One region of the Plantibacter sp. MCCC 1A11337 genome, then DNA from elsewhere that is predicted to be linked to it. Evidence: predicted binding sites of a transcription regulator. Region 1 holds the regulator's gene; each other region holds the start of a gene.

Region 1 (9,826 bases):
CAAGGCCTCGGCGGCGATCCCGCAGCTCGGCTGGTCCGAGATCCGCCCGGCGCCGATCGTGTTGGTGTCCGGCACGGAGTCCTTCCTGGCCGACCGGGCGATCCGCCGGCTGCGCGACTTCCTCGTCTCCGAAGACCCCTCGCTCGAGGTCAACGACGTCGCCGCCGACAGTTACGCCCCGGGCGAGCTGCTCACGGTGGCAAGCCCGTCGCTCTTCGGTGAGCCCCGGCTCGTCCGCGTCAGCCAGGTCGAGAAGTGCTCCGACCAGTTCCTCGCCGAAGCCATCCGATACCTCGAAGCACCGCCGGAGGGCGCCTACCTCGTGCTGCGGCACAACGGAGGCGTGCGCGGCAAGAAGCTGCTCGACGCCATCCGCGCGGGCACCGGTGGCGGTGTCGAGATCGTCTGCACCGAACTCAAGCGAGACAGCGACAAGGCCGACTTCGCCGCGGCTGAGTTCAAGACGGCCGGTCGGCGTATCACGCCCCAGGCGCTCCGTGCACTCGTCGGAGCCTTCTCCGACGACCTCGCCGAGCTCGCAGCCGCGTGCAGTCAGCTCATGGCCGACGCGTCCGAGGAGATCACCGAGCAGACGGTCAACAAGTATTACGGCGGTCGACTCGAGACGAGCGCGTTCGACGTCGCCGATGCCGCGATCGCCGGGCGTCACGGGGAAGCGCTGCTCGCCCTGCGGCAGGCGCTCGACTCGGGTGCCGACCCGGTGCCGATCGTCGCCGCCTTCGCGATGAAGATCCGCACGATGGCCAAGGTGTCGTCGGCACGCGGCGGGTCAGGGCAGATCGCGCAGCAGTTCGGCCTCGCACCGTGGCAGGTCGACCGCGCCCGTCGGGACCTGTCCGGTTGGACGGACGCCGGCATCGGCCGCGTGGTGCAGATGCTCGCCGAGACCGACGCCGGCGTGAAGGGCGCGAGCCGCGACCCGGTGTTCGCACTCGAGCGGCTCGTCGGCGTCATCGCTGCACGCGGGGTCGAACTCTCAGAGCGGTAACCCGCCGCGCTGGCCGTGGTGGCGGGCGGACCTTCGACAAGCTCAGGGACCCGTGTGCGCTCAGGGACCGGCGTGCCCGGGGGACGCGAAAGGCCCCGCACGTTCCGAGGAACGCCGGGGCCTTGCAGCTGGTGTCGCTTAGAGCGCGTTGACCTGCTTGGCGATGGCCGACTTGCGGTTCGCTGCCTGGTTCTCGTGGATGACGCCCTTGCTCACGGCCTTGTCGAGCTTCTTCGAGGCGAGCTTGAGAGCGGACTCAGCCTGAGCCTTGTCGCCGGCGACGACGGCCTCACGGGTTGCGCGGATGGCGGTCTTCAGCTGGCTCTTGACGGCCTTGTTGCGCTCGTTGGCCTTCTTGTTGGTGCCGATGCGCTTGATCTGCGACTTGATGTTTGCCACGTTGGGTCAACTTTCGGTTCGAGGAAATGATGTTCGGTGCCGTCGGACGGAAGAGGGCGTCTTCAAGCGAGTTCTCGTGTGGTCTCAACTCACACGCAAGCCAACAGGCAACATTACCAGTCGGGCTGAGTTCTGGCAATCCAGGGTACCGCAGCGCGGGTGCTCCCCGCCGTGGGACAATGAAGGTTGCCCGATTCCACCCCTGACCCCGAGGAACGCGTGAGCCCCCAAGCAGTGAAGGCCCTCGAGCCGGCATCGACCGACCCGGCGTTCATCCGGAACTTCTGCATCATCGCCCACATCGACCACGGCAAGTCGACCCTGGCGGACCGCATGTTGCAGATCACCGGCGTCGTCTCGGACCGCGACATGCGGGCGCAGTACCTCGACCGCATGGACATCGAGCGCGAGCGCGGCATCACCATCAAGAGCCAGGCCGTACGCATGCCGTGGTCGCTCAACGGCGAGACCTTCGCGCTCAACATGATCGACACCCCCGGGCACGTCGACTTCACCTACGAGGTCTCGCGGTCGCTCGCCGCGTGCGAGGGCGCGATCCTCCTCGTCGACGCCGCTCAGGGTATCGAGGCGCAGACGCTCGCGAACCTCTACCTCGCTCTCGAGAACGACCTCGAGATCATCCCGGTGCTCAACAAGATCGACCTCCCGGCGGCCGACCCCGACAAGTACGCGAAGGAGCTCGCGAGCCTCATCGGCGGCGAGCCCGAAGACGTCCTGCGGGTGTCCGGCAAGACCGGCATGGGTGTCGAGGACCTCCTCGACCGCGTCGTCGGACGCATCCCGAACCCCGTGGGCGACCCGGACGCACCCACGCGCGCCATGATCTTCGACTCCGTCTACGACACCTACCGTGGCGTCGTCACCTACGTCCGCATGATCGACGGCCAGCTGAGTCCGCGTGAGCGTATCCAGATGATGTCCACGCGCGCGGTGCACGACCTCCTCGAGATCGGTGTCAGCTCGCCGGAACCGACGCCCACCAAGGGCCTCGGCGTCGGTGAGGTGGGCTACCTCATCACGGGCGTGAAGGACGTCCGGCAGTCGAAGGTCGGCGACACCGTCACGACCGCGGTGAAGCCGGCGACCGACGCCCTCCCGGGCTACACCGACCCGAAGCCGATGGTCTTCTCCGGTCTGTACCCGATCGACGGCAGCGACTACCCGATCCTCCGCGACGCGCTCGACAAGCTGAAGCTCTCCGACGCCTCGCTCAACTACGAGCCGGAGACCTCCGTCGCCCTCGGTTTCGGGTTCCGCGTCGGCTTCCTCGGCCTCCTGCACCTCGAGATCGTGACCGAGCGGTTGCAGCGTGAGTTCGACCTCGACCTCATCGCCACCGCGCCGTCGGTCACCTACGAGGTGAAGACGGAGGACAAGCAGGTCGTCACCGTCACCAACCCGAGCGAGTTCCCCTCCGGCAAGATCCTCGAGGTGTCCGAGCCGATGGTCAAGGTGGGCATCCTCGCCCCCAAGGACTACGTCGGCACCATCATGGAACTCTGCCAGAGCCGTCGAGGTGCGCTGCTCGGCATGGAGTACCTCGGCGAGGACCGCGTCGAGCTGCGGTACACGATGCCGCTCGGTGAGATCGTCTTCGACTTCTTCGACCACCTGAAGAGCCGGACGCAGGGGTACGCGTCGCTCGACTACGAGCCCTCCGGCCAGCAGGCAGCCGACCTCGTGAAGGTCGACATCCTCCTGCAGGGCGACCAGGTCGACGCGTTCAGCGCCATCGTCCACCGCGAGAAGGCGTACGCCTACGGTGTGCTCATGACCGAGCGCCTGAAGAAGCTCATCCCGCGCCAGCAGTTCGAGGTGCCGATCCAGGCTGCCATCGGTGCGCGGATCATCGCCCGCGAGTCGGTCCGTGCCATGCGCAAGGACGTCCTGGCCAAGTGCTACGGCGGTGACATCACCCGCAAGCGCAAGCTCCTCGAGAAGCAGAAGGAGGGCAAGAAGCGGATGAAGATGGTCGGCAAGGTCGAGGTGCCCCAGGAGGCGTTCATCGCAGCGCTCTCCGGGGACGTGGAGACGAAGGACAAGAAGTGAACGCACGACGCAGTTCGTTCGAGGACGAAGCGGTCGACTACGCGGCCGTCGGCGCTACCCAGCGGACCGACCTCATGCAGTACCCGCCGGAGGGCTACGTGCCGGCGGAGGACGAGTTCCGCCTCGGGAGCGGAGAGGAACGCTTCGCCCTCGCGAGCAGCGCCCTCCTCACCTGGGGACTGCACCGTTCGAGCGGCGTGGAGATCTCCGAGGTGCACCCCGGCACGGGCGTGCAGTACGGCGGCATCGCCTTCGCCGAGGACGGTACACCGCTGGAACCCATCGAGACGCACCAAGAACAGCGCTTCGCCGAGGACGGCACGCCGTTCATCACCCCGGGCACGACCGTCGTCTTCGCCGGCACCGTCGGCGGGGAACCGCTCGTCGGGCCGCATCGCGTCATCTCCGTCACCGAGGAGCCGGGTCACGTGAGCCTGGCCATCGGCACGATGGAGGGTGATCCGGAGAGCGGTGAGCAGTCCTTCACGATCGAGCAGCGCGAGGACGACTCCGTCTGGATCGTCGTGCGCTCGTTCTTCCGCCCGACGAAGGGTGCCGCGAAGCTCGTCGGCTCCAAGCGTCGCCGCAAGACCATGAACGACGCCTACCTCCGCGCACTCCTGCCGTCGCGCGGCGTCTGAGCGACGGACCGTGCCGAGCGCCCTTCCACTCGCCGATCCGGCGCCGTCCGACGGACTCCTCCCGGAGACGGCGGCCGTCGGTGCCCACGAGCGCAACTTCGGGGTCTACCTGCACGTCCCGTTCTGCCGGGTCCGATGCGGCTACTGCGACTTCAACACCTACACGGCCACCGAGCTCCGCGGCGCGAAGCAATCGGACTACGCCGACGAGGCGGTCGCGGAACTCCGCTTCGGCAAGTCCGTCCTGGCGTCATCGACCGTCCCCGACCGACCGGTCTCGACCGTGTTCTTCGGTGGCGGCACGCCGACCCTCCTGCCTGCCGATGACCTCGTCCGGATGCTCCGTGGCGTGACGGACAACTTCGACCTCGCGCCCGGCGCCGAAGTGACGACCGAGGCGAACCCCGACTCCGTCGACGCCGCCTACCTCCGCACGCTCGCCGAAGCCGGATTCACCCGGGTGTCCTTCGGGATGCAGTCCGCGGTGCCGAGCGTGCTCGCCACCCTCGAGCGCACGCACGATCCGGCTCGGGTGCCGCTCGTCGTGCAGTGGGCTCGCGAAGCAGGCCTCGGCGTCAGCCTGGACCTCATCTACGGGACGCCGGGGGAGACCCTGGCCGACTGGCGCGTCTCACTCGAGACGGCGATCGCCTGCGCACCGGACCACGTGTCGGCCTATTCGCTCATCGTCGAACCCGGGACGAAACTCGCGCGCCAGATCCGCTCGGGCGTGGTGGGGACACCCGACGAGGACCTGCAGGCCGACATGTATGAGCTCGCCGACGATCTCCTCACCGAGGCCGGCTACGGCTGGTACGAGGTCAGCAACTGGGCGACGGACGACACACACCGCTCCCGGCACAACCTCTCCTACTGGACCGGCGAGGACTGGTGGGGTGTCGGCCCGGGCTCGCACAGTCACGTCGGCGGGGTGCGCTGGTGGAACGTCAAGCACCCGGCGGCGTACGCCCAGCGAATCGCGGCGGGGGAGTCGCCGGCCGCCGGGCGGGAGACCCTGGACGACGAGACGCGGGAACTCGAACGCATCCTGCTGCTCACCCGCACGCGGGACGGCATCCCGATCCGGACGCTCGCCCCCGAGGCTCGTACGGCGGTCGCCGGGCTCATCGCCGAGGAACTGGTCGACGCACGGCAGGCCCTGCTCGGACGGCTGGAGCTCACGCGCCGCGGACGGCTCCTCGCCGACGCGGTCGTCCGCCGTCTGGTCGGCGACTGACCCTGCCCGAGCCGTAGAACAGCCCCGCCCGGCGGACCGGACGGGGCTGTGCTCGTACTCGACGGATCAGGCCTTGATGAACTGGATCGTGAGCGGGTAGCTGTACAGCTCACCCTTGTTCGCCTTGATCGCGGCGATGATGCTGAACACGATCACGACGACGTAGACGGCGATGATGATGAACAGACCCACGACGACGATCGTCAGGATCGAGCCGACCACGAGCGCGATCAGCATCGTCAGCTGGAAGTTCAGCGCGGTGAGCGTGTGCGCCTTGATGAACGGGCCGCGGTCCTTGAGGACCAGGTAGCCGATCAGCGGGGGGATGAATCCGAAGAAGATCCCACCGATGTGGATGAGCGTCGACCAGAGCTTCTCGTCCGACGGGCTCATGGGCTGAGCTGCTGCGTACGGCTGCTGGTACTGCGGGGCGCCTGCGGGCGGCGGCGGGTAGGAGCCGGCAGCGGGCGGCGGCGGCGCGTAGCCACCGGCGGGCGGGGGCGGGTAGGCGCCTGCGGGCGGCTGCTGCGGAGCTGCGGGAGGGGGCGTCGCGCCATCTCCTGCAGGCGGAACCGACCCGCCCTTCGCTGGGTCGACGGGCGGCTGAGCGTTCGGATCGGACATCTTCGCACCTTTCACGGAGAGTGATATTCAATTGGTCCAGCTGAGCGTATCGCACCAGGTGTCGCTCATCAGGGACCCACGCCTGCGGCCAACGGTATTCCCGCGGCACGGGGCCGCGCAAGGGACGGCTGCGCGGAGGCCACGATATGATCGGCAGTCAGGGTCTTCGAGTGCTGATGGTCGGCGCTCCGAGGTGGATGACGGGAGGAGATCGAGATGGTGTCGGATCGCGGTCTCGAAGTGCTCCGCGTCATCGTGCAGGACTACGTCGCCTCGCGAGAGCCCGTCGGGTCCAAGACGATCGTCGACCGCCACTCCTTCGGGGTCTCCGCAGCCACCATCCGCAACGACATGGCGCAGCTCGAGGACGAAGAGCTCATCGCTGCCCCCCACACCTCCTCCGGCCGGGTGCCGACCGACAAGGGCTACCGGATGTTCGTCGACCACCTGGCCGACCGCCGTCCGCTGAACAACGCCCAGCGGACGGCGATCGAGACCTTCCTCGGTGCGTCCGGCGACCTCGACGAGGTCCTGCACCGCACGGTGCGGCTGCTCTCACAGCTGACGAACCAGGTCGCGCTCGTGCAGTACCCGATGTTCTCCCGGGCACGTGTCCGGCATCTCGAATTGGTGAGCGTCACCCCGAACCGTGTGCTCGCGGTCATCATCCTCGACAACGGCCGCGTCGAGCAGCGGCTCATCGAGACGGAGAGCCCGGTCGACGACGACCTCATCTCGCGTCTCCGCTCGCTGTGCAACGAGGCGGTCGCGGGCCGTCCACTCCTCGACGCCCACGACGCGATCGGCGACGTCCCCGCCGACATCGCCGATCTCGACCGCGCGGCGGCCGTCCGCATCGTCGACGCGGTGCGCGAACAGCTCTCGGCGCAGCGCCAGGACCGCCTCGTCATGGCCGGCGCCGCCAACCTCGCCCGCACCGAAGACGACTTCCCCGGCAGCATCTATCCGGTCCTGGACGCCATCGAGCAGCAGGTCGTGCTGCTCCGGCTCTTCGGTGAGATGGAGTCCGAGCGCGACGGCGTGGTCGCCAGCATCGGGCGGGAGAACGCGTCGTTCGGCCTCGAGACCACGAGCGTCCTCGCCGGGAACTACCGTTCCTCTGGTGGCGAAATCGCCCGGCTCGGCGTCCTCGGCCCCACGAGAATGGACTACGCGAGCAACATGGCTGCGGTCCGCGCCGTCGCCAGGTACCTCTCGCGCATCCTCGACGCCGAGTGACGCATCCTCGTCGCGTCCCCCAACACCTTCCGCACCTCGAACGAAAGGCCCTCAGTGGCTGACTACCCCGACCACTACGCAGCACTCGGTGTCGCCAAGGAGGCGACGCCCGAGGAGATCAAGAAGGCGTACCGCCGCCTCGCTCGCGAACTGCACCCCGATGTGAACCCGGGTTCCGACGCCTCAGAGCGGTTCAAAGAGGTCACCCACGCCTACGACGTGCTGAGCGACCCCAAGCAGCGCCAGCAGTACGACCTCGGTCCGCAGGCGGGTGGGTTCGGCGGAGGTGACGCCGGGTTCGGCGGCTTCGGCGACATCTTCGACACCTTCTTCGGCGGGGGTGGCCAGCAGCGCGGACCCAAGTCCCGCCGCGCACGCGGCGAGGACGCTCTGTTGCGCGTCGAACTCGACCTCGACGAGGTCATCTTCGGCACCCACCGCGACCTCGAGGTCGACACCGCCGTGCTCTGCAGCACCTGCAACGGCTCCTGCTGCCAGCCCGGCACCTCACCGGTGACCTGCGACATCTGTCACGGCACCGGCTCCATCCAGCGGGCCGTCCGCTCGCTGCTCGGCAACGTCATGACCTCGGCGCCCTGCGGCACCTGCCGCGGCTACGGCACGATCATCGCGACCCCGTGCGTCACCTGCCAGGGTCAGGGCCGGCTCCGTGCCCGCCGCACCGTCTCGGTCGACATCCCGGCCGGTGTCGACACCGGTCTGCGTCTGCAGATGCCGGGGAGCGGCGAGGTCGGCCCGGCAGGCGGCCCGAACGGCGACCTCTACCTCGAGATGAAGGTCAAGCACCACGATGTCTTCAGCCGCGACGGCGACGACCTGTTGTGCACGCTCGAAGTCCCGATGACCGACGCCATCCTCGGCCGCCAGGTCACCGTCCACGCGCTCGACGGCGACGTCGAGGTCGAGCTGCGACCGGGCGTTCAGAGCTCGGAGGTCATCACGGTCAAGGACCGCGGCGTCACGCGCCTCCGCGGGAACAGCCGGGGTGACCTCAAGATCGGCGTCCAGGTCGTCACCCCGACGAAGCTCGACCACCGCGAACGCGAGCTGATCAAGAGCTTCGCCTCGGGACGACGCCAGGGTGCTCCGGCGCTCGCGCAGTTCCAGCAGGGCCTGTTCGCGAAGATCCGCGACCGCTTCCACGGCGTCGGTTGAGATGAGTTCGCTGTACCTCCGCGAGGACCTCGAATCGACCGGTGTCGGCGACTCGGTGACCCTCCGTGGGCCCGAGGCGAAGCACGCCGTCGCCGTGAGTCGGCTGCGGGTCGGCGAGACGACGTCGATCGGCAACGGTCGTGGCCTGATCGCGACCGGACCGGTCGTGCGCAGCGAGCCGGGCGAGTTGGAGATCCGCGTCGAATCGGTCGTGGTGCATCCGGAGAACCGTCCCGGGCTCGTCCTCGTGCAGGCGCTGGCCAAGGGCGATCGCGACGAACTCGCCATCCAGGCGGCGACCGAGCTGGGTGTCGACCGCATCGTCCCGTGGGGTGCCGAGCGCAGCATCTCCAGGTGGCAGGGCGACAAAGCGGTCAAGGGCCGTGCGCGCTGGCAGCTCATCGTGCGCGAGGCGTCGAAGCAGTCGATCCGCGCCCGGGTACCTGAGGTGGCCGAGGTCGTCGACACCCGTGGACTCGCGGCGATCGTCGCCGGCCGGACCGTCCTCGTCCTCGAACCCAGCGCGGCACTCGCGCTCTCGGAGCTCGACCCGTCGGCACTGCTCGCCGAGGAACTCGTCCTCGTCGTCGGTCCGGAGGGCGGCATCTCGCCGACGGAGCGGGAGCGGCTCGAAGCGGCCGGCGCGATCGAGGTCCGGATCGGCTCGGGCGTCCTGCGCACCTCGACGGCAGGGCCTGCGGCGATCGCCGCCCTCAACGTGCTGCTCGGTCGGTGGTGACGATCCAACAGCCCGCGCACGAGGCCGCCACGAACCTTAGACTGGTGGACATGAGTGAAGCACCGTCGGTATTCAGCCGCATCGTGTCGGGGGAGATCCCGACGACCCTCCTCGCCGAGACCGATCGGGTGATCGCGTTCGCCGACATCGCACCACAGGCGCCCGTGCACCTCCTCGTCGTCCCGAAGACCGCCGAGTACCGCGACGTCGTGGAGTTGGCCGCTGGCGACCCCTCCTTGCTCGCTGAGATGGTCGAGGTGGCGTCGTCGCTCGCGAAGGAGCACACCGGTGGCGAGTTCCGACTCGTCTTCAACACCGGCGAGTCCGCCGGGCAGACGGTCTTCCACGTGCACGCGCATGTCCTCGGTGGTCCCCTGCAGGAGGGCACCCTTGGCGGAGCCTGAGTCCTCGAACCCAGACCACCCCACCGCCGCTCGGCCGGAGGAGGTCGAGCACGTCCTCCTGGTGGACGGGCTCGCCATGGTCCGTCTCCTCGGCCCACAGGACCGACTCCTGACGACCGTCGAGCGCGAACACCCCGGTGTCTCGGTGCACGTGCGCGGCAATGAGATCACCATCACCGGCCCGGCGCCGCAGGCCGACGCCGCCAGACGACTCGTAGAGGAACTCATCACCATGGTCCGAGAAGGACACGACCCGGGGCCGGCGGAGGTCAGCACCTCCGCCCGCAT
Region 2 (9,826 bases), 540 kb from region 1:
CGTCGGCGGGCTCCCGCGACCTCCGGCGACGGTGCGGCTCAACGGCCGCTCAGGACCCCGGCCGCGGCAGCCTGAGCATAAGCCGTCGCTTGTGCGCCGAGCTCGGAGACCCCGTAAACCGGATCGGCCGAGCTCTCGTTACTGACATCGATGCGCAGCCAATGACCGTCGACCGTGAGGTGGACGCTGCACGACGAGAAGATCTCCGTCCGGCACTGCAGGAAGGCGTCGCGCGATCCCAAGCCGTCGAGCGCCAGGAAGCTGATGTCCGCACCGTCCTTCATCCGCGTCTCGACCAACTGCTCATAGGCCCACTGTCCACGGGGCAGGGCGGTGAGCAATCCGCGAGCCGAATCGCTGTCAGGGAGCCCGAAGATACAGTCCGGGACGCCCAAATCGTCGGCGGCCCCTCGACTGGCCGAACCGCCCTTCTTCGGCGCCGACGTGTACACCAGTTGCTGGCCGAGGAGGTCACTCATCGTCGCCTCGGGCACGAAGCCCTCGCACTCGGTCGGCAAGACAGCTGGCCCGGCCGTCGTGTCGCCCCAGTCGAAACGTGGCGCACTCGCCGTCGGCTCCAATGCGGTCCTGATCGATTCGACGAACGGCATGACCGCGGTCAGCGCCGCTTCGTCGGACTCGGCGACATTGTCGGCCGGGCCGTCGATGAGGACCTCCACCCAGCTGTCGCCGACGAGGAACTGCATACTGCACACATCGAGCACACGTCCGTCACCGGTGAAGCAGGAGAGCGGCGTGGAGTTCTCCCAGGGGCCGGGCTCGCCCGACGTCCAACCTTCGAAGAACGGCTGCCAGCGGGCCGACGCCTGAGGGAGCACCAGCACCTGCGCCCAGCGCTCGGTCCCGAGCGGAGAGCCTCCCTGAAGCCGATCACGGGGCTCCCCGTTCCCCCAACTGCACTGCAGTCCTCCGAGTGCCACGGGCGCCGTATTGATCGGTGTCGCGATGACGTCATCCGTGAAGGGAGGCTCGAGCACGACGGAGGGCGCGAGTGCCGAGCTGACGATGTCGGCTGGGACGAGGTCCTTGCATCCGAGTCCGTACGAGCTGACCGGGGTGGTGGGCCCAGGGGCGGTGGTCGGTGTCGCGGACGACACCGGTGTGGACGTCTCCGTCGGCTTCGGTTCGGCCGGCGTGCACGCGCTCAGCCCCAGAATCACTACGGCGGCGATCGCCGCTCCCCCGATGCGTCTCATAGTTCGATCATAGGAAGCGGGATGCACGTCGGTATGCCGTTCCGATCACTTCTGTACAACGACTGTCGGACCCATGCGGAAACGGGCATACAGGTCGAGGGTCCTCCCCGATGCGGCATGGCGAAACGACGCAGGGCGCCTCCCGAAGGAGACGCCCTGCGCAGGTGTTGCTGTCGGACTTAGAAGTCCATGCCACCGGTCGGGTCGCCGGCCGGAGCCGGGTTCTTCTCCGGCTTGTCGGCGACGACGGCCTCGGTGGTGAGGAACAGGCCGGCGATCGACGCTGCGTTGAGCAGCGCGGAGCGCGTGACCTTCACCGGGTCGTTGATGCCGGCAGCGAGCATGTCGACGTACTCACCGGTCGCGGCGTTGAGGCCGTGTCCGACGGGCAGGTTGCGGACCTTGTCGGCGACGACGCCGGGCTCGAGGCCTGCGTTGAGCGCGATCTGCTTGAGCGGAGCGTCGATGGCGACCTTGACGATGTTCGCACCGGTCGCCTCGTCACCGACGAGCTCGAGCTTCTCGAACGCGGTCTTGCCGGCCTGGATCAGGGCGACGCCACCACCGGCGACGATGCCCTCTTCGACGGCGGCCTTCGCGTTGCGAACGGCGTCCTCGATGCGGTGCTTGCGCTCCTTGAGCTCGACCTCGGTCGCTGCACCGGCCTTGATGACCGCCACACCGCCCGCGAGCTTGGCGAGACGCTCCTGGAGCTTCTCGCGGTCGTAGTCGCTGTCGGTGTTGTCGATCTCCTTGCGGATCTGCGAGACACGACCGGCGATGGCGTCGGCGTCGCCGGCACCCTCGACGATGGTGGTCTCATCCTTGGTGATGACGACCTTGCGGGCACGGCCGAGCAGGTCGAGGGTGACGGTCTCGAGCTTGAGGCCGACCTCCTCGGAGATGACCTGGCCACCGGTGAGGATGGCGATGTCCTGCAGCTGAGCCTTGCGGCGGTCGCCGAAGCCCGGAGCCTTGACGGCGACGGACTTGAAGATGCCACGGATCTTGTTGACGACGAGCGTCGCGAGAGCTTCGCCGTCGACGTCCTCAGCGATGATGAGGAGCTGCTTGCCCGACTGGATGACCTGGTCGACGATCGGCAGGAGGTCCTTGATCGCGGAGATCTTCTGGTTGGCGATGAGGATGTAGGGGTCCTCGAACACCGCTTCCTGGCGGTCGGGGTCGGTCACGAAGTACTGCGACAGGTAGCCCTTGTCGAAGCGCATGCCCTCGGTGAGCTCGAGCTCGGTGCCGAAGGTGTTCGACTCCTCGACGGTGACGACGCCCTCCTTGCCGACCTTGTCGATCGCCTCGGCGATGATCTCGCCGATGGTGGTGTCGCCGGCGGAGATGGAAGCGGTCGCAGCGATCTCCTCCTTGGTCTCCACCTCCTTGGCGTTGGCGATGAGCTCGACCGTGACGGCCTCGACGGCCTTCTCGATGCCTCGCTTGAGGCTGATGGGGTCGGCGCCTGCGGCGACGTTGCGGAGGCCCTCGCGAACGAGCGCCTGTGCCAGCACGGTCGCCGTGGTGGTGCCGTCGCCGGCGACGTCGTCGGTCTTCTTGGCGACCTCCTTGACGAGCTCCGCGCCGATCTTCTCGTACGGGTCGTCGAGTTCGATCTCCTTGGCGATGGACACGCCGTCGTTGGTGATCGTGGGGGCGCCCCACTTCTTCTCGAGGACAACGTTGCGACCGCGCGGCCCAAGGGTGACCTTGACCGTGTCAGCAAGAATGTTCAGTCCACGCTCGAGGCCGCGACGGGCCTCCTCGTCGAAAGCAATGATCTTAGCCATGTGTGTTTTTCGTCCCTCCCGGACGTCATGAACGTTGTTAGCACTCAATGAGTACGAGTGCTAAGTCGATTCTGGCACTCAGGGGGTGGGAGTGCAAGTGAGCGCCGGAGCCCTGAGCGAACTCCCGGGATCCGCCCCGGAACGACGAACGACGCCGCCCACCGGAGTGGACGGCGTCGCAGGAATCGCGTGCCTGATCAGCGGCTACGCCAGGCGCACACCTTCGGCCTGGGGCCCCTTTGCTCCCGTGCCGACCTCGAAGACGACCGCCTGGCCCTCTTCCAAGGACTTGTAGCCGCTCATGTCGATCGCCGAGTAGTGGACGAAGACATCCTGTCCGCCGCCGTCGACCGTGATGAAGCCGAAGCCCTTCTCAGCGTTGAACCACTTGACGGTTCCGTTCGCCATTTCATACTCCCATTGCTGCGTGCTCTCGGCGCCCGACTGTTGCCGGACCCGGACCTGCCATCCGGGATCGGGATCCCGGCGGCCACCCTGCGCCGAAGCGGACCCGGGGGCGAGTCGAGACGGGACGGGATGAGCGGCCAATTCCAGATACTAATCCGGGGCACCGCGCGGATTCACCCCGAAATCGGCAAACGGGGCGGAGTGATACGACAACTCAACATGGAGGAAACACTCCGGAAACACGGCGAGCCGGCGACCTGACCGATCGACCTGCTCCGGCCGCGCTCAGGCGGCCGGCTGGTAGTCCGCGCCGACCACGACGACGATGCGGAGGACCGGTGCCTCGCCTTCCTCGACGGGGATCGCGTACGTGTCCGTGATCTGGATCGGGATACCGCCGAGTGCGTTCGCGATGGCGCGAGCGACGCCCTCCTGCGACGGATCCTGGTAGTAGACGCCGCTCGCCGTGACGTCCTCGGTGCTGGCGTCGCTCGTCGGGATCTGCTGCGTGAAGCCGGCGGCCGTGATCGCCGCCGCCGCCGATGCGGCGAGGCCGGCAGTGGGTGTGCCGTTCAAGACGAGGATGCTGGCCGTGGGGTCGACGACGGGGGCCGCCTCGGTCGGGGTGGGGGTCGGCGTGGGCGTGGCGCTCGGGCTCTGCGAGCCGCCGAAGAAGTCGATGCGGTCGTTCAGTCCGAACAGGGCGAAGGTGCCGATCCCCACAAGGACGAGCGTTGCGACGACGGCGACGAGGAAGGCGATCCAGCCGCGTCCCTTGGGAGCAGGGGCACGGTGTGCGCCGACGCGCTTGAGGTCGGGGACCTCGTCGAAGCGGTCGGGCGGGAAGGATTCAGCCATGGTGTGGTCTCCGGGAGCTGCTCAGCCGTCGGCGCGGGGAGCCGAGGCTCCTCGCGCCGAGAGTCGGGCGTCGCGGGTGCGCTGCAGCCGCTTGATCAGCATGGGGTCGTGGGCGAGGGCGGACGGCGAGTCGATGAGCGCGCCGAGCAGTTGATAGTACCGGGCCGGGGACAGGGCGAAGCGGTCGCGGATGGCGGCCTCCTTGGCCCCGACGTGCTGCACCCAGTGGGACTCGAACTCGAGGATCTCGAGCTCGCGCGGCTCGAGGCCGCCCGTCGGCGTCGACGCCTCGTCATCGGCAGGCGTGCGCGACGCTGACTGCATGCTCGTCTCCTGCCGATCGGTGCCGATGCGGCGACCGTGGAGTCGTGCTCCGGTCCGCCGTCCTCCAAGTCTATTCAGCCGATGGCCGCCGGGCCGCATCCACCCCGGCGAGGGCCGACGTTCACCGGGAAGGATCAGGCTCGGTGCAGTGTTATGGAATACGTCGGGAGCCGCATGCACGAGGCGGCCCCGCACGTAGGATGACCGAGACGAATGGAGCAGCATGACGTACGACGTGTCGAAGACCGATGAGCAGTGGCGCGAGGAACTCACGCCCGAGCAGTATCAGGTCCTCCGCGGAGCGGCGACCGAACGGGCCTGGACCGGTGAGCTCCTCGACGAGTCACGCGCGGGCCTCTACACCTGTGCCGCCTGCAACGCCGAGCTCTTCAAGAGCGGTACCAAGTTCGATTCCGGCTGCGGATGGCCGAGCTTCTACGAGTCCGTGAACCCCGAGGCGGTGCAACTCATCGAGGACCGTTCCCTCGGGATGGTGCGCACCGAGGTCCGCTGCGCCAACTGCGGCTCGCACCTCGGTCATGTGTTCGACGACGGCTTCGGGACGCCCACCGGTGACCGCTACTGCATGAACTCGATCGCGCTCAACTTCGCCGCGGCCGACACCGCCGAGCCGACGGAGTGACCGAACCGATCGAGCGCCCGGTCCTGGCCGCCGTCGCCGGGCGCCGTTCGTGGTCGAAGGTCACCGACGTCGCTCCGAGTGACGCGGAACTCCTCGAGGTCCTCGGGGCGGCCGGTCGAGTGGCCGACCACAGCGCCCTGCGTCCGTGGCGGGTCATCACCCTCCGGGGCGACGACCGGGTGAAGCTCGGCCGGGCGCTCGCGAAGGCGGAGGGCGACTCGAAGCCCTCGACGAAGCCGCTCCGCGCGCCCCTGTTGCTCGCGGTCGTCGTGAGTGTGAAGAAGTCGAAGGTACCCGCCTGGGAGCAGGAGGCGGTCGCGGCAGGAGTGGCCCACATGGTCAGCCTTCTGCTCGACGACGCCGGCTGGGGCGTGTTCTGGCGCACCGGCGGGGCGACTCGCGCCAAAGCGGTCCGGAAGGCACATGGCCTGAAGAAGGGCGAGGAGCTCCTCGGCTGGCTGTACGTCGGAGGGAAGCCGGGTAACGCTCGCACGGGGCGTCGCAAGACGTTCAACGCGAAGGCGCACCTCAGCTCCATGCCCTGAGGACCGGAGTCGCTCACGACATCCGACCGATGACGGGTCGACTCAGTCGGCGGACGACGATGCCGCGGGACGACGCCTGAACCGCGCCGATGCGATCGCCACGGCGGCGAACGCGAGCAGCGTCCCGATGACGGTCGCGACATGCACGCCGCCGTCGTCGGTGGGCAGGAGCACGTCCAAAGCGAGCGCGCTCAGGGTTTGACCCGCCACCGTGCCGAGCCCGAGGATGAGTACGCCCGTGTGCTGGACGAGGAACGCGGCCACGGCGATGAACACGCATCCGATCGGGCCGCCGAGGTAGAGCCACCACTCCCCCGGGAGCGGACCGGGCGGCGCGACGATGATCGCGTGCAGCACGGCGGCGACGACCAGCACGACCGTCCCGACGATGAAGTTGATGAACGTCGCGGCGAGCGTGCTCTGCGCCCGCATCTTGACTCGACCGTTGACCGCCTGCTGCCAGCCGATCCCGATCCCGGCGAGCAGCGGCAGGATGAGGAGTCCGAGCGGGATGCTCCCCCCGAGCTCGCCCGAGACGGCGACGCCGACCGCGACGAGGGCGACGACCGCCCCGAGGACGCGCTGGACGCTCAACCCGACGACGCCTCCCGGGCCGAACCCGATCCGGTCGAGTACCAGCCCGCTCGCGGTCTGGCCGGCGACCACCGCGACCGTGAACAGGGCGACGCCGAGCGCGGCGGCGGTGAGCCCCTGCGACAGCACGAGGAAGGCGCCGGCGCAGCCGCCGAGCACCGTCCACCAGGGCATCTCCCGGCGTCGGACGGCACCGATCACCGTGGCGAGCCCGCGACGGCCGGTGCGGGAGACGGCGAGTCCGACCGTGAGGATGATCAAGCCGCCCCCGAAGGAGATCGCGGCGGCGGTGAACCCGTCACCGAGACGCGCACCGAGCTCGCCGTTCAACCGGGCCTGCACCGCGATGAAGGCGCCGCTGACGACGGCGATGAGGAGCGCGAGCGGTGCTGGGAAACGGGTCACGGGAGGGTTCCTTCCAATGAGGAACCGCCCACTCAGCAGGCTGAGCGGGCGGTTCTCGGCTGGAGCCGACGACGGGACTTGAACCCGTAACCTACGCTTTACAAGAGCGTTGCGCTACCAATTGCGCCACGTCGGCCGACAGGGGCTGGCCCCGGTCTCGTCCATCCTACGATGGCGGCGGATCAGCCGTTGGTCACGGGCGACTCGCTGGCACCCGGCGTCGGCGTGCCGGTGGAGTAGCTCTCGCTCGAGACGGCGAGGACGAACGCCGCGAACTGCTCGGCGTCGGTGAGTGAGCCCGTGTACTGCTTGCCGTTCACCAGGATGGTCGGCGTCCCCTCCACCTTCTCGACGTCCGTCCCAGGCAGCGGGCCGCTGCGCGCACGGTCGGTCGAGTCCTTCACCCACGACTTGTAGGTGCCGTCGTCGATGCAGGCGTTGATCTTCTTCTCGCCGCCGGAGATGACTCCCTTTGCGATCGACTTCAGCTCTGCGTCGGTCAGGCCCTCGGTGTTCTCCTTGGGCTGGTTCTCGAACAGTGCGGTGTTGAAGGAGAAGAAGTCGTTCGGTGAGTACTCCGCGACGCAGGCGGCCGCGTTCGAAGCGCGCAGCGAGTACTGCGTCCCGAGCGACAGGTTGCTCAGCGTTGCGAGGGGGTGCACCGTGTACGTCGCGGCGCCGGCCTCGAGCCAGCCCTTGACCTGCTCGGCGTTCGTGGTCTCGAACTGACCGCAGTAGGGGCAGAGGAAGTCCTGGTAGACGGAGATCTCGACGCCGTCGGCGGCGGGGGTCTCGGTTGCTGCCGGCGTCTCGGCGGGGGCGGGCTCCGCGGGGGCGGCCGGATCGGTCGCGCTCGGCGTGGGCGTCGACGCACTGGCCGGGGCTCCGACCAGCTGCAAGCCGGCGGAGACGGTGAAGCCGTCGTTCTTCGCCGCGGTCGGGACCGGTCCGGCGGGCTTGATCGACGTCACGATGATGACCGCCACCACCGCCACGATCGCGAGCGCACCGAGCACGATGCCGCCCTGGAGCAGCACCCGGTTGCGGCGGTCGCGGCGCTTCTGCTGCTCGCGCAGCACCCGCGCCTTCTCGCGTGCCGCGTCGCGTCGTTCGTTCTTGGTCGGTCGGTTCTGCGATCCAGCGCCAGACATTGATCCTCGTTTCGGGGGGCTCGCGCTGCGGAGACGAGGCAGCGCCAAACAGAGTAATCGTAGACCTGCCGCCTGGGAGAGGCCCAAACCAGGCCGGGAGCCGGCTGTGCGTCCACCGGGAGATCCGCTGGCTGCTCGACCTTCCATTCACAGGAGGTCGTGGCATACTGGGACGGCGAACCGGCCATCGATGACGGGTTCGCGTCCATTCACAACGGATCGTCCGGCACGTACCTGCCGGTGAAGGAGAACAACCATGGCGTCTGTGACGTTCGACAACGCAACCCGTTTCTACCCGGGTGGCACCCGCCCCGCGGTCGACAAGCTGAACCTCGAGGTCGCCGACGGCGAATTCCTCGTCCTCGTCGGCCCGTCCGGCTGCGGCAAGTCCACCTCCCTCCGCATGCTCGCCGGCCTCGAAGAGGTCAACGACGGCCACATCTTCATCGGCGACCGCGACGTCACCGACGTGCCGCCGAAGGACCGCGACATCGCGATGGTGTTCCAGAACTACGCGCTCTACCCGCACATGACCGTCGCCGAGAACATGGGCTTCGCGCTCAAGATCGCCGGTGTCGGCAAGGAAGAGCGTGCCACCCGCGTGCTCGAGGCCGCCAAGCTCCTCGACCTCGAGGACTACCTGACCCGCAAGCCGAAGGCGCTCTCCGGTGGTCAGCGTCAGCGCGTCGCGATGGGTCGAGCCATCGTCCGTCAGCCCCAGGTCTTCCTCATGGACGAGCCGCTGTCGAACCTCGACGCCAAGCTCCGCGTCCAGACCCGCACCCAGATCGCATCGCTGCAGCGTCGTCTCGGCGTCACCACCGTCTACGTCACGCACGACCAGACCGAGGCGCTCACCATGGGCGACCGCATCGCGGTCCTCAAGGACGGCATCCTGCAGCAGGTCGGCACCCCGCGCGACCTCTACGAGAAGCCGAACAACGTCTTCGTCGCCGGCTTCATCGGCAGCCCGGCCATGAACCTGTTCGAGGGCGAGATCGCCGATGGCGGCATCAAGCTCGGCGGCTTCGTCATCCCGGTCGAGCGCGAGATCACCGACGCCGCTCCGTCGAAGAACGTCACGGTCGGCGTGCGACCCGAGGACATCACCGTGTCCAGCAACTCGGGCTCCGGCATCGAGGTGACCGTCGACCTCGTCGAGGAGCTCGGCGCCGACGGTTACCTCTACGGCCACACCGAGGTCTCCGGCAAGCGTACCGACATCGTCGCCCGCGTCGACGGCCGCAACCACGCGCACATCGGCGACACGGTCTTCCTCGCGCCGACGCCGCACCACGTGCACGCGTTCGACTCGGCATCGGGTGAGCGTCTGGGCAACAAGCCGGTCGTGTCCTCCTCGATCTAGTTTCCCGCCGACGATGGTCGAGCGGTCGGTCTCCGATCGCTCGGCCATCGTCGTTTTCGCTTGTCCAGTCTCTGCACGACGATCCCCGAGGAGCGCTCCGCACCATGTCCGGCGCATTGAACATCACCGCTGCCACCGTCGACCCGGCGCTGCTCGACCTCCCCTGGGAGCTCCCCCTCGAGAACTGGCCGAATGAGGCGATCGCCTCGCTCCCGAAGGGCATCTCGCGCCACCTCGTCCGGTTCGCGAACCTGTCCGGCTACGTCATCGCCGTCAAGGAGACGACCGCGGAGATGGCGAAGGGCGAGTACGACATGCTGCGCACCCTGCAGCGCCTCGACATCCCCTGCGTCGACCCGCTCGCGGTCATCACGAACCGGAGCGACCGCAAGGGCCGAGAGCTGCCGAGCGTGCTCGTGACGCGGCACCTGAAGTTCTCACTCCCCTACCGCGCGCTCTTCCAGGGCACCCTCCGGCCCGACACCGCGACCCGCCTCGTCGACGCGCTCGCCGTCC
Region 3 (9,826 bases), 660 kb from region 1:
CGCCGCGCTCACCGGGCTGGTCGCGGGTATGGGACCAGGGCCGTTCACCGGACTCCGGATCGGGATCGCCGCGGCCCGCAGCTTCGGGATCGGCGCAGGCCTCCCGGTGCACCCCGTGGTGAGCCACGATGCGATCGCGCTCGACGCCTACCGTTCCGGTTCCGCCGCAGCCGACGCCACGCTCCTCGTGGTCACGGATGCCCGCCGTCGCGAACGCTACTGGACCAGCTACGCCGGACTCGACGCAGCCGGCCTCCCGGTCCGCGTCCAGGGGCCGGCCCTCGCGAAACCCGACGACCTCCCGAACTCCGAATCCGTGCGCCTCGACGCACTCGTCGTCCCCGCCGGGGCGTTGGGACAGGTCGCCGCCGCACTCCTCGCCACCGATGGCGGATTCGCGGGGGAGGAGCCGTTGTACCTCCGCTCACCCGACGTCACGATGTCCGCGGGCGCCAAGCGGGTGACGGCGTGAGCTGGTCGCTGCGCCGCGCCGGTGTCGCCGACCTCGACGCGATCATGGAGCTCGAGCACACCGTCTTCGTGAACGACGCCTGGTCGGCTGACATGATGCGCGCCGAACTGTCGTCGCCGCACGGGTACTACCTCGTCGCGACGGAGGTCGACGCCGACGACGCGACACTCGCCGGCTACGGCGGTCTCTTCGCGCCTTCCCGCTCCGACGACGCCGACATCCAGACCATCGCCGTCGCCGGGTACGCCAGAGGACGAGGACTCGGGCGACTCCTCATGCAGGCGCTCATCGAGCAGGCCAGGCAGCAGGACGTCACCCAGGTCTTCCTCGAGGTCAGGGCCGACAACCCCGTTGCGATCACGCTGTACCGCAGTCTCGGCTTCGAGGAACTCGGCGTCCGCCCCGGCTACTACCAGCCGGACGACGTCGACGCCATCGTCATGCGACTCACGGTCCAGCCGAGGCCGCCCATGCCCGCCCACGGCCAGTCCCCGCTCGACCAGACCGACCAGCACCCCGGGAGCATCGCGTGAACCGAGCAGAACCGCTCGTCCTCGGCATCGAGACGAGCTGCGACGAGACCGGGATCGGCATCGTCCGCGGACACCACCTGCTGGCGAACACCATCGCCTCGAGTATGGACGAGCACGCGCGGTACGGCGGGGTCGTCCCGGAGGTCGCCGCGCGCGCCCACCTCGAGGCGCTCGAGCCGACGCTCACGGCGGCGCTCGCCGAGGCCGGCGTCGCCCTGGCCGACCTCGACGCCGTCGCGGTGACGAGTGGCCCCGGCCTGTCCGGCGCACTCATGGTCGGCGTCGGCGCGGCGAAGGCGCTCGCTGTGTCCCTCGGCAAACCGCTGTACGCCGTGAACCACCTCGTCGGTCATGTCGGCGCGGACGTCCTCGACTCCGAAGACGGGACGATCGAGTACCCCACGATCGCCCTGCTCGTGTCCGGCGGGCACACCTCGCTGCTCCTCGTGCGGGACCTCGTGTCGGACGTCGAACTGCTCGGCGAGACCATCGACGACGCGGCGGGCGAGGCCTTCGACAAGGTCGCGCGCATTCTGGGCCTGCCCTACCCGGGCGGGCCGCAGATCGACCGTGCGGCCGTCGGCGGCGACCCGAAGGCGATCCGCTTCCCCCGCGGACTCAGCCTGCCGAAGGACATGGAGCGGCACCGCTACGACTTCTCCTTCTCCGGCCTGAAGACGGCCGTGGCACGCTGGGTCGAGGCGAAGCAGGACGCGGGGGAGCCGGTCCCCGTCGCGGACGTCGCCGCCAGTTTCCGCGAGGCCGTCGTCGACGTGCTCATCTCGAAGGCGGTCAGAGCATGCACCGAGCTCGGCGTGCCCCGCCTGCTGCTGGGGGGCGGCGTCATCGCGAACGCGCGGCTCCGCGAGGTGGCCGCCGAACGCACCACCTCGGCCGGGATCGAACTCCGCATCCCGCCGATGCAGCTCTGCACCGACAACGGTGCGATGATCGCCGCACTCGCCGCGCAGCTCATCTCCGCCGGGCACGAGCCGTCCTCGCTCGACTTCGGCGCCGACTCGACCCTGCCGGTCACCGAGATCCAGGTGTACTGACCGCTCGACCAGCCGTCTCCCGGCCGTCGACCGGGTGCGCGGACGTCGGCGCATAGGATGGGCCGGTACCCGGTCACGGATCGAAGGAGCGGCGATGGATCAGCACGAGCACCCCGACGGACGACCTCAGCACCAGGACGGTGCAGTGGACGGGCAGTCGCGCCCGCCGCAGGCCGAGCAGCCCACCGGGCAGCCGCAGCAGCAGTGGGGGCAGCAGCCTCCTCACCAGCCGCAGGCCCAGCAGCCCTGGTCGAAGTACCAGCCGCCGCAGCCCTCCCAGCAGGCTGTCGCGCCGCAGGGCCAGCAGCAGCCGTACGCGCCCCAGCAGCCGTACCAGCCCCAGGGCCAGCAGCAGCCCTACCAACCTCAGCAGCCGTACCAGCCCCAGGGCCAGGCCTCCCCTCCACCAGCGGGTTGGCAGGGCGATCACGCGACCTATCTCCAGACGGTGCCGACGGCGGTCTACCAGGCACCGAGCCAGGGCGGCTACGCCGCGTACCAGCAGTCGCAGACGCAGACCCCTGCCGCGTCGACCGGGACCTCACGGAGCACCTGGTCGCTCATCACCGGTCTCGTCGGTCTCCTCGTGTCGGTCTTCGTCGGTTGGGGCTTCCCCCTGTCGATCGCGGCCATCGTCCTCGGATTCGGAGCCAGGCGTCGCGAGCCGCAGGGCCGAGGCCGCGCCCTCACGGGCCTCCTGACCGGGTTCGTCGGCCTCGCCTGTTCCGTCGGCTGGCTCGCCTACAGCGTCGTCGTGATCATCGGGTACGTCTCGACCTGATCCGCCTCGCGGCGCTGCGGCTCGGCGGACACCGTCGGGTCAGGCGTCAGCGGCCGGTGTCACCCGTTCGACGAGCAGCGCACTGTGTTTGCCCGCGATCCTCGTGAGGATGATCGTGGCCGAGCCGTCTCCCTTGAGCGCCATGCGCTTCCGGAACGCCGCGGGGTCGACGTCGACGCCGCGCTTCTTGATCTCGAGGACACCGATCCCGCGATCCCGCATCGTGCGCCTGAGGACCTTCTCGTCCATCGGTAGCCGCTCGAGCACCCGGAAGGTCGTGGCGAACGGCGAGGTCGTCGCCGTGTCGGAGGTCAGGTAGGCGATGCCCTGGCCGAGCATGCCGGCCTCCAAGCGGACGGCGAGGTCGCCGATGAGTCGGGCCCGGATCACCGACCCGTCGGGTTCGTGCACGTAGTCGCCGAGTTCCCGCACGGGGGCGTCGTCGGCGTCGGCCTCGGCGTGCAACTCGTGGTGGACGCCGTCCGCGAGGAGGAGCGCGGACCGTCGGACGTCGGGACGGGCCAGCGGGCCGAACCAGAGCGCCATCTCGACGAGCTGTCCGTCGACCGACACCCACTGCGCCTCGGCGTCGTCGGGGATGAGTGAGCGGTCGAATCCGGGCCCGAGCTTGACGCCTGTGGGGAGGCTGGTCGCCGCACCGAAGACCAGGTCGAGGGACGGGGTGTAGTCGGCGGCACTGGACAACCGCGCGGTGTCGGCGTGTCCTGCGGTGCGCCGCGCGGGATCGAACCAGACCGCGTCGAAGTCGTCGAGCGAGACGTCCTCGGCGGCGGCGTTCCGCACGGTCGCCGTGGGGAACGGGGCGAGGTTGTAGCTGGCGATGGCCGCGGTGACCTCGTCGATGTCGACCGCCGTGACCTCCAGGTCGAGCGAGGCCATGGCCATCGAGTCGGCGCCGATGCCGCTGCCGAGGTCGGCGACGCGCGTGAGGCCGGCCCGGGCGAAACGTCCGGCGTGCAGCGCGGCGACGGGAAGGCGCGTGGCCTGTTCGAGGCCCGCCTCGGTGAACAGCATGCGGCCGGCGAACGGACCGAACTTGCCGACGGCTTTCTGCCTGAGCCGCGACTGCGTGAGGACCGCCGCGACCAGCTCGGGGGAGTGGCCCTCCTTGCGCAGGCGCCCGACCAGGCGGACGGCCTCGTCCTTCGTCGGGTAGGGCGGCAGGGAGTCGAGGAGCCTGAGGCCGTCGGCCGTGAGGAGTTCGACGAGTTCCGAACGGTCCATGGTCAGTGGGCCTCGGGCGGAGCTGGATGCATCCGGCAACGGTAGCAGCCGCTGATTGGCACTCGCATTGCATGAGTGCCAGAAGATGCCTACACTGGAATCAGCACTCTCGCAGTGTGAGTGCTAACCACGTCTTCGTTTCAAGAAAGAGGTCAACCGTGTCGGTCTCCATCAAGCCGCTCGAGGATCGCATCGTCATCAAGCAGGTCGAGGCAGAGCAGACCACCGCTTCCGGTCTGGTCATCCCCGACACCGCCAAGGAGAAGCCCCAGGAGGGCGAGGTCGTGGCGGTCGGACCCGGTCGCATCGACGACAACGGCAACCGCGTCCCGCTCGACGTCGCCGTCGGCGACAAGGTGATCTACTCCAAGTACGGTGGCACCGAGGTCAAGTACGCCGGTGAGGACTACCTGGTCCTGTCCGCGCGCGACGTCCTCGCAGTCGTCGTCCGCTAGTCACCAGCGCACGGATCCGGCGGCTCAGGCCGCTCGACAGCCCGAATGGCATTCGCCGTTCGGGCTGTGTCCGTTTTCGGAGGGTGTCGCGGGGAGTCGCGGGTCTAGCCTGGACCAGTGCAGAACCCCAGCGATCCAGCCGACGTCGACATCCACCCCGTCTCCGTCGACGGGGGAGTGGATCGACGTGCGAGTGTGGCCGTGCCCCAGCAGGGGAGCCGGTCCGGACTGCTCTCGGCGGTCGCCGCCTACTGCCTCTGGGGAGCGCTCCCGCTCTACTTCATCGCCCTCGCACCGGCCGGCGCCTTCGAGGTCGTGGCGTGGCGCATCCTCTTCTCCCTCGTCTTCTGCGCCGTCCTCATCCTGGCGACCCGTTCCTGGCGTCGACTGTTCGGCATCCTCCGCCAGCGCCGCATCGTCCTGACGATGGGCCTCGCCGGAGCGCTCATCTACGTCAACTGGCAGACCTACGTCTACGGCGCGCTCAACGGCCAGGTGGTCGAAGCGTCGCTCGGGTACTTCATCAACCCGATCGTGACCGTCTTCCTCGGCGTCTTCTTCCTCCGGGAGCGGCTGCGTCCGGCCCAGTGGGCCGCGGTGGTCGTGAGCGTGATCGCGGTCCTCGTCCTCGCGATCGGACACGGCAGCGTCCCCTGGATCGCCCTCATCCTGGCTTTCTCATTCGGCCTCTACGGCTACATCAAGAAACTGGTGGGCGGCTCGGTCGACGCCGTGTCCGGGTTGACGCTCGAGACCGTGTGGCTGATGCCGGTCGCGATCGCCCAGCTCATCGCGGTCGGCGTGACCGGTGGGCTGACCATCGGCACCGCAGGCGTCGGGCACGCCCTGCTGCTCGTCGGTGCCGGCGTCATCACCGCCGTCCCGCTCCTGCTGTTCGCGGCGGCGGCGCGCCGCCTCCCGCTCACCTGGATGGGTTTCATCCAGTACTTCGCACCGATCATCCAGTTCGTCGTCGGTGTCGCGGTCCTGCACGAGGCGATGCCGCCGGAGCGCTGGTTGGGCTTCGGTCTCGTGTGGCTGGCGCTCGCGATCCTCACCGTCGACATGCTCGTCGCCTCCACCCGTGGTCGTCGGGCCGTCGGGGTCGAACGGCGCCGCTCGACGAGCATCTGAACAGCGGATTCCAGCGCTGATCGCGCGACCACTGCAGGAAACGCGCGAAACAGCCCCGCCTGAGGTAACGATTTGGTCGTGTTACACGCTTGTAACGTCAACGACATTGTCCAGCGCACGTGCAGCGGATAACTTGACTCAACGGCAGCCCCTGGAGCTGCCACTCTTCTGACAAGCAAGGAGTACCATGAGCGTCTTTTCGAAGGCCACGGCCGCTCGCTCCCGCCCACGTTCCATCGTTCTCGGTGGTATCGCACTGATCGGAGCCAGCGCGCTGGTCCTGAGCGGTTGCGCCTCGAGTGGTAGCGGCGACAGCGGCAGCAGCAGCAAGCCTGCTGGCGACCTGACCCTGAAGCTCGGCACGGCGTTGCCGCAGACCGGTAACCTCGCGTTCCTCGGCCCGCCCGAGGAGGCCGGTGTCGGTCTCGCGGTCAAGGAGGTCAACGACGCAGACCTCGGCATCAAGATCGACCTGACGCTCGGCGACTCGGGTGACTCCGACAACAAGGCGTACGCGACCGAGGTCCCCCGTCTGCTCTCCGAAGGCGTCACGGCCATCATCGGTGCAGCGTCCTCGGGTGTGTCGAAGCTCTTCATCGACGAAGTCACCGGCGCAGGCGTCATCCAGTTCTCCCCGGCGAACACCTCCGCGGACTTCACCACGTGGGACGACAACGGTCTCTACTGGCGGACGGCGCCGTCCGACGTGCTGCAGGGCGAGGTCCTCGGGAACCTGATCGCGGAGGACGGCAACGCCACCCTCGGCATCATCTACCTGAACGACTCGTACGGCACCGGCCTCGCGAAGTTCACCAAGGAGGCGTTCGAGAGCGCCGGCGGTGAAGTGGTCGCCGAGCAGTCGTACAACACCGGTGACACCTCGTTCGACGCGCAGATCAGCGCGGTCAAGGCGGAGAACCCCGACGCGATCGCGATCATCGCGTTCGAGGAGACCAAGACGATCGTCCCCGGTCTCGCCGGCTTCCCGTCGGACAAGCTCTACTTCGTCGACGGCAACCTCGCCGACTACAGCGCGGACTTCGCTCCGGGCACGCTGACGGGCGCCAAGGGCACGCTGCCCGGTCTCGACACCGCGAAGCTCGGTGACTTCACCGACCGCCTCCAGGCGTTCGTGAAGGACGAGGGTGGCGAGCCGCTGAAGGACTACAGCTACGCGGCTGAATCCTACGACGCCGTCATCCTGCTCGCCCTCGCGGCGCTGCAGGCCGGTTCTACCGAGGGTGCCGACATGGCGGCCGAGCTCCAGTCCGTGTCCGGTGGCAAGGACAAGGGCGAGAAGGTGACCACCTTCGAAGAGGGTGCGAAGGCCATCGCCGACGGCAAGAAGATCGACTACGACGGCAACTCCGGTCCGATCACGTTCGACGAGAACGGCGACCCGACCGAGGCGACCATCGGTATCTACCAGTACGGTGACGACAACAAGTACACCCGCATCAACTAGTCGCCCACGCGACTGACGAGGCCCCGGAGCGATCCGGGGCCTTCGTCGTGTCCGGCAGCTGTAACTGCCCCCGCGTGTGCTGTGCCGTGTGTGGTGGCGCCAGCGCGGTGCGCTGACGCGAGCGCGGGTCCAGCGCGTGAGCGCGGGTCTCCGGAGACCAGCGCTCACGCGCCTACGACGCGCTCACGCCGATTCCGAGCCCATGCGGCACAGCGGGTGGCGCTCACGCCAGCGCACCGCGCTGACGACGGGAGGGGCTCCTGCCAGCGCACCGCGCTGACGGAGGATCCGGTGCGCTCACGCCGGCGCACCGCGCTGACAGCGACCAGTCGATTGCCCGGGTCAACGGAACGCGCGTTGCAGCCCTGCGCGCTCGAGCTTCGCGGCGAGCCGACTCGGATGCACGAGGTCCTCCCAGGTGGCGCGGACGACGGTGTACCCGAGCGCGCGCAGACGGTCCTCCCGATGCTTCTCCGCCAGGACGATGTCGGCCACGTCCCGCCCCTGCGTGAACTCCTCCCGCACATACTTCTGTCGGCCGTCGAGTTCGAGGATGATGCGCTCGTCCGGCCAGACCGCATCGACCACTCCGACCGGTCCGTCCGCGTCGGAGAAGGCATGCTGCAGCACCGGCAGGGCGAAACCGAGCTGCGCGATCACGACCCGCATCTTCGATTCACCACCGTTCGCGGCGAGTGGGTCCGCGAACTCGATCGCAAAGCGCACCTGGCGTCCTCCCCGCCGGCCCGGCAGGTCTCGTGCGAGCGAGCGGAGCGCCGTCTCGTCGGTGAGCTTGAGCCGGAGGGCAGCGTCGGCGACGGCGACGGCGTCCTCGAGGCGGGCGATCCGAGCGAGGTCGACGACGGTCCGAGCCGGGTCCGTGACCGCGAGCCCGTAACGCATCCGTCGGGTCACGGAGCCCTGCGTGGTGTGACGGATGATGCCGGGTGCCGAACGTCCTCCGCGATCACCGCTCGTCAGCGTGTGCACCTCGGGAGGCCACGGACCCACGATCGGGAGTCCCCACAACCGCGCCGCCGAGTAGTGGCTGAACAGTGCGTCCTTTCGGAGCGCAACGGCCGCGGCCTCGATCCGGACCCGGTAGCGGTCATCGGGGGACAGGGAACTCCATATCGGTTCAGGGACGTAGATGCCCTTCCGCAGACGCACCAGGTCGCCGTCGCGGTGGGCGGCGCTCACCAGGCGCTCGGCGCCGACCCGGCGTGCGTCGCGGACGAGCAGGAGTCCGTTCGGGCGGAGGAGCAGGTTGAGGTCGAAGGATTCCATCGCCTCACCGTGCCCGTTCGACTCCGACAGCAGCTCGTGTCGTGGAAACGATGTGGAGAACTGCTCCCATCCAGCCTCCGGTGGAGCGAGGGTGGAATGGCACCCAGCGCGGTGCGCTGACGCCAGCGCGGGTCGTCGGTCTCAGCGCGGGTCGCTGTGCCGCAGCGGTGATGACTCGGCGTGAGCGCGGGTCCAGCGCGTGAGCGCGTGCCTCCGGAGACCCGCGCTCACGCGCCAGGACCGCGCTCGCGTCAGCGCACCGCGCTGGCGAAAGGGGGAGGGAGAATGCACAACTCCTCCGTCCCCGTCTCAGGAGGCCGTCTTGGTACGACGGTGCCCCTCGGGGGAGGGAGGAGTTGTGGTTCGTTCACCGGTCGGGATCCGGTGGCTTCTGGCCCGTCGCTCGGCACGCGGTCGGGACGAGCATGTTCGAGGGTACCGAAGTCCCCGCCGACCCGCGAGTGGGGATCGCCCTGATCAGTCCTCGTCCTGGCCGAGCGTGCCCAGGTAGAGGCCGATCACCTTGTCATCCGAGAGGAGCTCGCGGCCCGTCCCGGTGTAGGCGTCACGACCCTGGTCGAGCACGTACCCGCGGTCGCAGATCTGCAGACACCGACGTGCGTTCTGCTCCACCATGATCGTCGTCACGCCGGCCTTGTTGATGTCCGAGACGCGGATGAACGCGTCGTCCTGTCGGACCGGCGACAGCCCCGCGGACGGCTCGTCGAGGAGCAGCACGTGCGGATCCATCATGAGGGCCCGCGACATCGCGACCATCTGGCGCTCACCACCCGACAGCGAACCGGCGCGCTGCTTGAGCCGCTTCCCGAGTTCGCTGAAGATCCCGGTGACGAACTCGAGGCGCTCGTTGTACTGCTTCGGCTTCTGGAACAGCCCCATCTTGAGGTTGTCCTCGATGGTGAGGCTCGGGAACACGTTGTTCGTCTGCGGCACGAACCCGACGCCGCGCGCCACGAGCTTGTTCGCCCGGAGCCCCGTGATGTCCTCACCGTTCAGGAGCACCTGTCCGCTGCGCACCTTCACCTGTCCGAAGATCGCCTTCAGCAGCGTCGACTTCCCCGCACCGTTCGGTCCGATGATGCCGATGAGCTCGCCCTTCCGGGCGGTCAGGTTGGCACTGTTCAGGATGTTCACGCCGGGGAGGTACCCGGCGGTCAGATCGGTGACCTCCACGACCATCTCGGCGGTCTTGACCGCGGTGCCGCCGACCGGCGCACCCTTCACGTCGCTCATTTCCGCTCCTCCTCGGGCTCGGCACCAGCCGCGAGCCGTTCGTCTTCGATCTCGGCGAGCAGCTCCTCGGCCGCAGCGCTGTCCTCTCCGGCGATCCTGCCGGTCACGACCCCGAGGTCGACGTCCTGGTGGCTCCCGAGGTAGG

Evidence for each region. The regulator HrcA, encoded in region 1, represses chaperone genes, less so after heat shock. The targets are predictions, from matches to a motif close to TTNGCACTCGNNNNNNNCGAGTGCNAA.
Region 2: groL (chaperonin GroEL) is a predicted target of HrcA. The motif match lies at 3,054-3,080, and genes of this name have one in related genera.
Region 3: groES (co-chaperone GroES) is a predicted target of HrcA. The motif match lies at 4,142-4,168, and genes of this name have one in related genera.

Annotation. Positions count from the first base shown of each region.
Region 1 covers NZ_JABJWX010000001.1:473,824-483,649, reverse strand. The annotation lists gene holA (DNA polymerase III subunit delta) at 1-1,009, shown strand, start outside; gene rpsT (30S ribosomal protein S20) at 1,148-1,408, opposite strand; gene lepA (translation elongation factor 4) at 1,628-3,478, shown strand; gene HOW07_RS02180 (DUF1990 family protein) at 3,475-4,119, shown strand; gene hemW (radical SAM family heme chaperone HemW) at 4,130-5,356, shown strand; gene HOW07_RS19230 (DUF4870 domain-containing protein) at 5,423-5,980, opposite strand; gene hrcA (heat-inducible transcriptional repressor HrcA) at 6,197-7,219, shown strand; gene dnaJ (molecular chaperone DnaJ) at 7,274-8,395, shown strand; gene HOW07_RS02155 (16S rRNA (uracil(1498)-N(3))-methyltransferase) at 8,397-9,134, shown strand; gene HOW07_RS02150 (HIT domain-containing protein) at 9,185-9,538, shown strand; gene HOW07_RS02145 (PhoH family protein) at 9,615-9,826, shown strand, end outside.
Region 2 covers NZ_JABJWX010000001.1:1,012,363-1,022,188, forward strand. The annotation lists gene HOW07_RS04675 (hypothetical protein) at 39-707, opposite strand; gene groL (chaperonin GroEL) at 1,397-3,016, opposite strand; gene HOW07_RS04685 (cold-shock protein) at 3,221-3,424, opposite strand; gene HOW07_RS04690 (LytR C-terminal domain-containing protein) at 3,710-4,282, opposite strand; gene HOW07_RS04695 (DUF3263 domain-containing protein) at 4,304-4,606, opposite strand; gene msrB (peptide-methionine (R)-S-oxide reductase MsrB) at 4,830-5,249, shown strand; gene HOW07_RS04705 (nitroreductase family protein) at 5,246-5,794, shown strand; gene HOW07_RS04710 (DMT family transporter) at 5,837-6,793, opposite strand; tRNA gene HOW07_RS04715 (tRNA-Thr) at 6,854-6,929, opposite strand; gene HOW07_RS04720 (thioredoxin domain-containing protein) at 6,976-7,944, opposite strand; gene HOW07_RS04725 (ABC transporter ATP-binding protein) at 8,201-9,310, shown strand; gene HOW07_RS04730 (DUF4032 domain-containing protein) at 9,415-9,826, shown strand, end outside.
Region 3 covers NZ_JABJWX010000001.1:1,129,462-1,139,287, reverse strand. The annotation lists gene tsaB (tRNA (adenosine(37)-N6)-threonylcarbamoyltransferase complex dimerization subunit type 1 TsaB) at 1-472, shown strand, start outside; gene rimI (ribosomal protein S18-alanine N-acetyltransferase) at 469-1,005, shown strand; gene tsaD (tRNA (adenosine(37)-N6)-threonylcarbamoyltransferase complex transferase subunit TsaD) at 1,002-2,060, shown strand; gene HOW07_RS19715 (DUF4190 domain-containing protein) at 2,155-2,841, shown strand; gene HOW07_RS05250 (class I SAM-dependent methyltransferase) at 2,881-4,086, opposite strand; gene groES (co-chaperone GroES) at 4,245-4,541, shown strand; gene rarD (EamA family transporter RarD) at 4,737-5,675, shown strand; gene HOW07_RS05235 (ABC transporter substrate-binding protein) at 5,863-7,140, shown strand; gene HOW07_RS05230 (hypothetical protein) at 7,483-8,427, opposite strand; gene HOW07_RS05225 (ABC transporter ATP-binding protein) at 8,905-9,681, opposite strand; gene HOW07_RS05220 (ABC transporter ATP-binding protein) at 9,678-9,826, opposite strand, start outside.